One region of the Plantactinospora solaniradicis genome, then DNA from elsewhere that is predicted to be linked to it. Evidence: riboswitches for the same ligand, from Rfam matches in the RefSeq annotation. Region 1 holds a riboswitch; the other holds the start of a gene.

Region 1 (3,403 bases):
ATCGCCTCGTCCAGCAGGTCGTGGAACTGGGTGACCCGGAGCACCGTCCAGGGCACCGGCCCGGCCGCCACGATCGCCTCGGCCTCGACCTTGGCCTTGAAGTACGGCCACGGCACGCGGTCGGCGCCGACGATCGACAGGTACACCAGGTGCCGTACCCCGGCCCGGCCGGCGGCCTCGACCAGCCGGCGGGTGCCGTCCACGTCCACCCGCCGGGTGTAGCCCCGCTGGTACGGCGCAGACGCCAGATGGACGACGGTGTCGATGTCGCCGACCGCCGTGCCGAGACCCTCGCCGCTCGCCAGGTCAACCCGCGCCCAGTCGATCCGGCCCGGGTCGATCCGGCCCGGGTCGATTCCGGGACCGCCCGCCGGTGCGGTGCGACTCGTCGCCCGGACGGCATGCCCGGCGCGCACCAGTTCGGGGGTCAGCACCCGGCCGAGGCGCCCGGTCGCTCCCGTGATCAGGATGTTCATCGCTTCTCCCCGTCTCCTGCCCGCCCGGTCGGCCCGGTCCGACCCGACGGCCCGGTCGACGACGTCGGCGACTCTTCGTGGTTCCACCCAGGGCAGACGGGACAAGCCCGCGCGATGTGACCGACGACGGCGACGTACGGGTGACCGACCCGTCCCGACGGGACGGTCCGGTCGCCCCGTTCCGGGCGTCGGGACCGGTCGACCCTCCGGGGTCGTCCGATCGCCCCTGCCGTGACGTTGTCGACACGCCGACACGACATCTTGGGTGTGACTTTCCGAGCGTCCCTATATATGGTGTTGACCGCAGCTGGTTCGGCCGCCGTCATCCGTTGGCGGTCGAGGCAAGAGGGAACCCGGTGCAAGTCCGGGACTGCCCCGCAGCGGTGAGTGGGAACGACCGCCGTCATCACGCACTGGGTTCGTCCGGCCAGAAGCCGGGCCGCCCGGGAAGCGACGGCCAGTAGGAGAACACGGGCTCGTCCGTGCCTGCCCGCGAGTCCGAAGACCTGCCAGCGCGCCGCGTACGGACCCGTGCGCGGCGGTTCGAGGCCGCGCGGGACGGCCGACGCCACCGACGTACGCCGCCGCGTGCCCGTCGGCGTCCTCCGCGTGCCCCCGGACCGAACCGGACCGAGCTCGCGAGGAGAGAGTTGTGACGGTCACCGAGGTCCTGCCGGTCGATTCCGGAGCGGGGGACGACACCAGCACCGCGCCCCGGCGTCCCCAGATGCGGGTGCGTAAACGTAACGGCGACACCGAGCCGGTCGACGTCAACAAGATCGTCCGGGCGGTGGAACGCTGGGCGGACGACCTGACCGACGTCGACCCGCTGCGGGTCGCGACCCGGACCATCAGCGGCCTGTACGACGGTGCCAGCACCGCCGAACTGGATCGGCTGTCCATCCAGACCGCCGCCGGGATGATCGGTGAGGAGCCGCAGTACTCCCGGTTGGCCGCCCGGCTGCTGGCCGGGTACATCGACAAGGAGGTCCGGGGTCAGGGCATCGCCTCGTTCAGCCAGGCGATCGGGCTCGGTCACCAGCACGGGCTGATCGGTGACGAGACGGCGGAGTTCGTCCGGCTCAACGCCCGCAAGCTCGACGACGCCGTCGATCCGGACGCCGACCGGCGGTTCGAGTACTTCGGACTCCGTACGGTCTACGACCGGTACCTGTTGCGGCATCCGACCGACCGGCTCGTGGTGGAGACGCCGCAGTACTGGCTGCTGCGGGTGGCCTGTGGCCTGTCCCGTACGGCGGGCGAGGCGATCGGCCTCTACCGGCTGATGGCGTCGCTCGCGTACCTGCCCAGTTCGCCGACGCTGTTCAACTCCGGCACCCGGCACACTCAGATGTCGTCCTGTTACCTGGTCGACTCGCCGCGCGACGAACTCACCTCGATCTACGAGCGGTACGCCCAGGTGGCGCACCTGTCGAAGTTCGCCGGAGGGATCGGCATCGCCTGGTCCCGGGTGCGCTCGCGCGGCGCGCTGATCCGGGGCACCAACGGTCAGTCCAACGGGATCGTGCCGTTCCTGCGCACTCTGGACTCGTCGGTGGCGGCGGTCAACCAGGGCGGCCGGCGCAAGGGCGCGGCCTGCGCCTACCTGGAGCCGTGGCATCCCGACATCGAGGAGTTCCTGCAACTGCGGGACAACACGGGCGAGGATGCCCGGCGTACCCACAATCTGAACCTGGCCAACTGGATCCCGGACGAGTTCATGCGACGGGTCGAGGCGGACGGGACGTGGTCACTGTTCGATCCGGACGAGGTGCCGGAACTGCCCGACCTGTGGGGCGAGGCGTTCGACGCGGCGTACCGGGCGGCCGAGGAACAGGGCCGGTACGTGCGCCAGGTCAAGGCCCGGGACCTGTACGGCCGGATGATGCGCACGCTGGCCCAGACCGGAAACGGCTGGATGACCTTCAAGGACACGTCCAACCGGCTGTGCAACCAGACCGCCGAGCCGGGCAACGTCGTGCACCTGTCCAACCTCTGCACGGAGATCATCGAGGTGTCCAGCGACACCGAGACCGCCGTGTGCAATCTCGGCTCGATCAACCTGGCCGCCCACCTGCTGACCGCCACCGGTGCCGACGGGGCCGACGACGGCATCGACTGGGCGCGGCTGCGCGACACCGTCCGGACCGCCGTGACGTTCCTCGACCGGGTGATCGACATCAACTACTACCCGAGTACGGAGGCAGCGGCGAGCAATCCGCGCTGGCGCCCGGTCGGGCTCGGCGTGATGGGGCTCCAGGACGTCTTCTTCGCACTCCGGATGCCCTTCGACTCGGCACCGGCGGTGGAACTGTCGACCAGGATCGCCGAGGAGATCTACCTGACCGCCCTGGAGACCTCGGCCGACCTGGCCGAGCGGTTCGGTGCGCATCCGGCGTACCCGTCGACCCGGGCGGCGGCCGGTCAGCTCCAGCCAGACCTGTGGGGCGTTTCCGGCACCCAGTCGGAGCGTTGGGCCGCGCTGCGGCAGCGGATCGCGGCGCACGGCCTACGCAACTCCCTGCTGGTGGCGATCGCCCCCACCGCCACCATCGCCTCGATCGCCGGCTGCTACGAGTGCATCGAGCCGCAGGTGTCCAACCTGTTCAAGCGGGAAACGCTCAGCGGCGAGTTCCTCCAGATCAACGCCGCCCTGGTAGCGGAGTTGAAGGCACGTGGATTGTGGACCGAACAGATCCGGACCGCGATCAAGCGGGCCGACGGCTCGGTGCAGGGCATCGAGGAGCTTCCGGCGGAACTGCGCGAGCTGTTCCGTACGGCCTGGGAGCTGCCGCAACGGGCGTTGATCGACCTGGCCGCCGCTCGGGCTCCATACGTGGACCAGTCGCAGTCGCTCAACCTCTTCATAGCGGCGCCGGACATCGGACGGCTCAGCTCGATGTACCTGTACGCCTGGAAGTCCGGCC
Region 2 (3,403 bases), on a different contig from region 1:
TAGTCGCAGTCGGCCAGCGCCGGTTCCAGGGTGGGTTGCAGACCCAGCGCGTACGCGGTCTGCAATCCCGCCACCGCCGGGGTGCTCAGGCAGACGTCGATCCGCCCGAGCAGCCCTCTGCCGTCCGGGCTGGCCGGCGCGAGTGCGAGAGCGGCCCGGCTGCCCCCCTCGTCCAGGGGTTCGGCGCCGCCGCCGAAGACCGCGCGCCGGATCGCGGCGGTGTGGGCGTGCGCGACCAATAGGAGGCTGGTCGCGGTCACACTCACGGTCGGGCGGGGGCGTCGACGCCGTCCCTCGCCTCGTCGGTGTCCGTCGCTCCGCCGCCGGCCGACCGCTCGGTGGCCGGACGCCGATCCCGGCCGCTCCAATCCAACAGCGCCGCGAACAGCAGCCCGATGCCGGTCCAGAGCACCACCTGGGTGCCGAGGGAGGCCAGCCGGAAGTTCCACAGCAGGGTGGCCGGGAAGTCGTCCGGCACCTCGTGGAACGACGGCAGCACGATGTAGGCGACCGCCGTGACGAGCAGGAACCCGCCGACCGCCGCCGCCGCGCGCTGCCAGTCCGGCGCGCCCGGCCGCAGCGCCCGGTAGCCGAGGGCGCCGGCCCAGACGGCCACCAGACCGAGCACCACCAGCAGCAGATAGCTGCCGGTCCGCTGGTTGATGGTGTCGGGGTTGCCGACCGCCGGTGGATTCGCCGGATACTTCAGGAACGGTACGACCACCGCGCCGAGCAGCGCGCCGCCGGCCATCAGCAGCGCCGCCCGGCCGTCGTCCCGGGTACGCAGCCGGCGGCGCAGCAGGACGTACGCCGTGGCCAGCAGACCGCCCATGGCGACGCCGAACAGTCCGGTGGCCAGGAACAGGCCGGCACGTTGGCCGTCCCGGCTGACCAGTTCGTCCTCGTGGTGGTCCTCGCCCGTGGTGGGCTCGGCGTGGGTCGCCTGTTCCTCGATGGCGATCGCCGCGTCGATCCGCGGTTCACCGGCGAAGTAGGCGAAGGTCCCGGCGATCAGACCGGCGACCAGGCCTGCGAGCAGGCCACGCAGTAGTACGGACAGGAAGCTCGGCACCGGGTACGCGGCGGTCAGTGGCAGGGAACGCCGAGGAGGTGCCGGCCGTCGTGCATCAGCTCGTGCAGGTACATGCCGCTCTGGGAGACGGCGCCCTGGTCGAACGCGACCAGGTAGGTCAGCAGCGAGAGAACGGCGACGACGGCGAGTGCCAGCCAGAGCAGGCGGGCGGAGATCGCGGGGTGGGCCAGGGTACGGGCCGGAGTAGAGCTAGAGCTGGACATGCGCGGTAGAACCTCCTTGGGGATGACGCGTCCCCTTCGACAGGCTGCGACGACCGAGCGTCCTGGCTCGCGGGCCCGAGTTACGTCGGGACCGCTCACAGTGGCGCGACCGCTCCGGATTCTCACCGGCTTCCCTCGCGACGCCGCAGATGGCGAGTTGACGGTATCGGCGCCGTACCCTGCGGTCAACCGGACGGCGTCCCGACCGAATGCTGCCCGGGGGTTCCCGCCGCGCGGTCCGAGGGCGTGGCGGAGAGCATGGTGTCGGAGGTCACCGGCGGGTGGGCGCGCTTGTCGCCCCTCCACGCGGCCGCTACCGTCGCGCCGTGACGACCCGTGTGCTGCTGCTCGGGGGCACGGCCGAGGCGAGAGAACTTGCCGCCGCCCTGGTCGGCCGCCCCGACACCGTCGTGGTCTCCTCACTGGCCGGTCGGGTCGCCAATCCCCGGCTGCCGGTCGGCGAAGTCCGGATCGGCGGGTTCGGTGGCGTGGACGGCCTCACCCGATGGCTGGTCGAACACCGGGTCGACGCGCTGATCGACGCGACCCACCCGTACGCGGAACGGATCAGGTCCTCGGCGGTCCGGGCGGCGGAGGCGACCGGGGCGCCACACCTGCGGTTGGAGCGTCCCGGCTGGACGAGCGGGCCCGGGGACCGGTGGCACCGGGTGCCGCACCTCGCCGCAGCGGCGGATCTGGTGCCCCGGCTGGGTGGTCGGGCCTTCGTCACCACCGGCCGGCAGGGACTGGACGCCTTCCTTCCGCTGCGGGACACCTGGCTGCTCGTCCGCGTCGTCGACGAACCGCAGACGCCGCTGCCCGGCAACGTCTCGGTGATCCGGGACCGTGGCCCGTACCAGGTGGCGGCGGAGACGGCGCTCATGACGGCGAACCGGATCGACGTACTGGTCACCAAGGACAGCGGCGGCTCGTACACCAGGGCGAAGCTCACCGCCGCCCGTGACCTCGGCCTGCCCGTGGTGATGGTCGACCGGCCGTCGGCGGTGGCCGTACCGGCGAAGGTGTCGGAGATCGGCGCGGCGCTGGCCTGGCTGGAGACCGCACTGCCCAGCGGTGGCACCACCGCCCACCGGTGAGGATCAGCCCGGGTACGTCCTGGGCGTCCAGACCACGGTCGAGCCGTCCGCGCGCCGGTCCAGTCGGGTGGTCGACGAGCCGACGATCAACAGGCAGCGCATGTCCACCTCTTCCGGGTCTAGTTTGGACAGTTCCACGACGGTCACCCGCTCCCCCGGCCGGCCGACGTCCCGGGCGATGACCACGGGAGTCTCCGCCGACCGGTGCCGCAGCAGGACGTCCCGGGCCGCCGCCACCTGCCACCGGCGGCTCGCGGACGCGGGGTTGTAGAGCGCCAGGACCAGGTCTGCGGCGGCGGCACCGGCCAGCCGCTGTTCGATCACCGCCCACGGCTTGAGCCGGTCGGAGAGCGAGAGCACCGCGAAGTCGTGGCCGAGCGGTGCGCCGATCCGACTCGCCGCCGCCTGCGCCGCGGTCAGGCCCGGCAGGACCCGTACCGGGACCGAGCCGAACCGCTCGTCGGTGGTGGCCACCTCCAGCACCGCCGTGGCCATGGCGAAGACTCCGGGGTCCCCGGAGGAGACCACTGCCACCCGCGCGCCGGCCAGGGCGAGTTCCAGCGCGTGCCGGGCCCGATCGATCTCGACCTGGTTCCCCGAGGTGTGCCGGTGCTGGCCGGGACGGTGCGGCACCCGGTCGACGTACGGGGCGTAGCCCACGAGATGTTCCGCCTCGCGGAGCGCCTGCGCGGTTTCCGGGGTGAGCCACTTCGTCCCGGCGGGACCGAGCCCGACGACGGTCACCTCGCCCGCCGGTCGCTCGGCATCGACACCCGCCGACCCGTCGGTGCCGGCCGCCGCGTCCACACCGGCCGAACCGGCGATGCCAGCCGATCCCGAGACACCCGCCGCCACGGCCGCGCCCGTCGGACTGGTCAGCACCGCCAGGGAGAAGTACGGCACCCCGTCCGGATCCACCTCGGCCAGCGGCAGCTCCCGCCCGGTCCCGGTGGTGGCCCGCTCGACGTACCAGGCGTCGTCGAGCCGTCCGGCGTCGGTGAACGCCGCGC

The links. Region 1 has a riboswitch for cobalamin ahead of ACFP2T_RS07540 (ribonucleoside-diphosphate reductase subunit alpha). Riboswitches for the same ligand answer to the same signal wherever they lie in the genome.
Region 2: another riboswitch for cobalamin. It lies ahead of ACFP2T_RS32035 (CbtB domain-containing protein); the one in region 1 lies ahead of ACFP2T_RS07540 (ribonucleoside-diphosphate reductase subunit alpha).

Annotation. Positions count from the first base shown of each region.
Region 1 covers NZ_JBHSPR010000007.1:328,731-332,133, reverse strand. The annotation lists gene ACFP2T_RS07545 (SDR family oxidoreductase) at 1-476, opposite strand, end outside; cobalamin riboswitch at 768-1,004, shown strand; gene ACFP2T_RS07540 (ribonucleoside-diphosphate reductase subunit alpha) at 1,204-3,403, shown strand, end outside.
Region 2 covers NZ_JBHSPR010000037.1:115,950-119,352, forward strand. The annotation lists gene ACFP2T_RS32025 (histidine phosphatase family protein) at 1-260, opposite strand, end outside; gene ACFP2T_RS32030 (CbtA family protein) at 263-1,072, opposite strand; gene ACFP2T_RS32035 (CbtB domain-containing protein) at 1,087-1,296, opposite strand; cobalamin riboswitch at 1,331-1,482, opposite strand; gene ACFP2T_RS32040 (cobalt-precorrin-6A reductase) at 1,623-2,393, shown strand; gene ACFP2T_RS32045 (precorrin-2 C(20)-methyltransferase) at 2,397-3,403, opposite strand, start outside.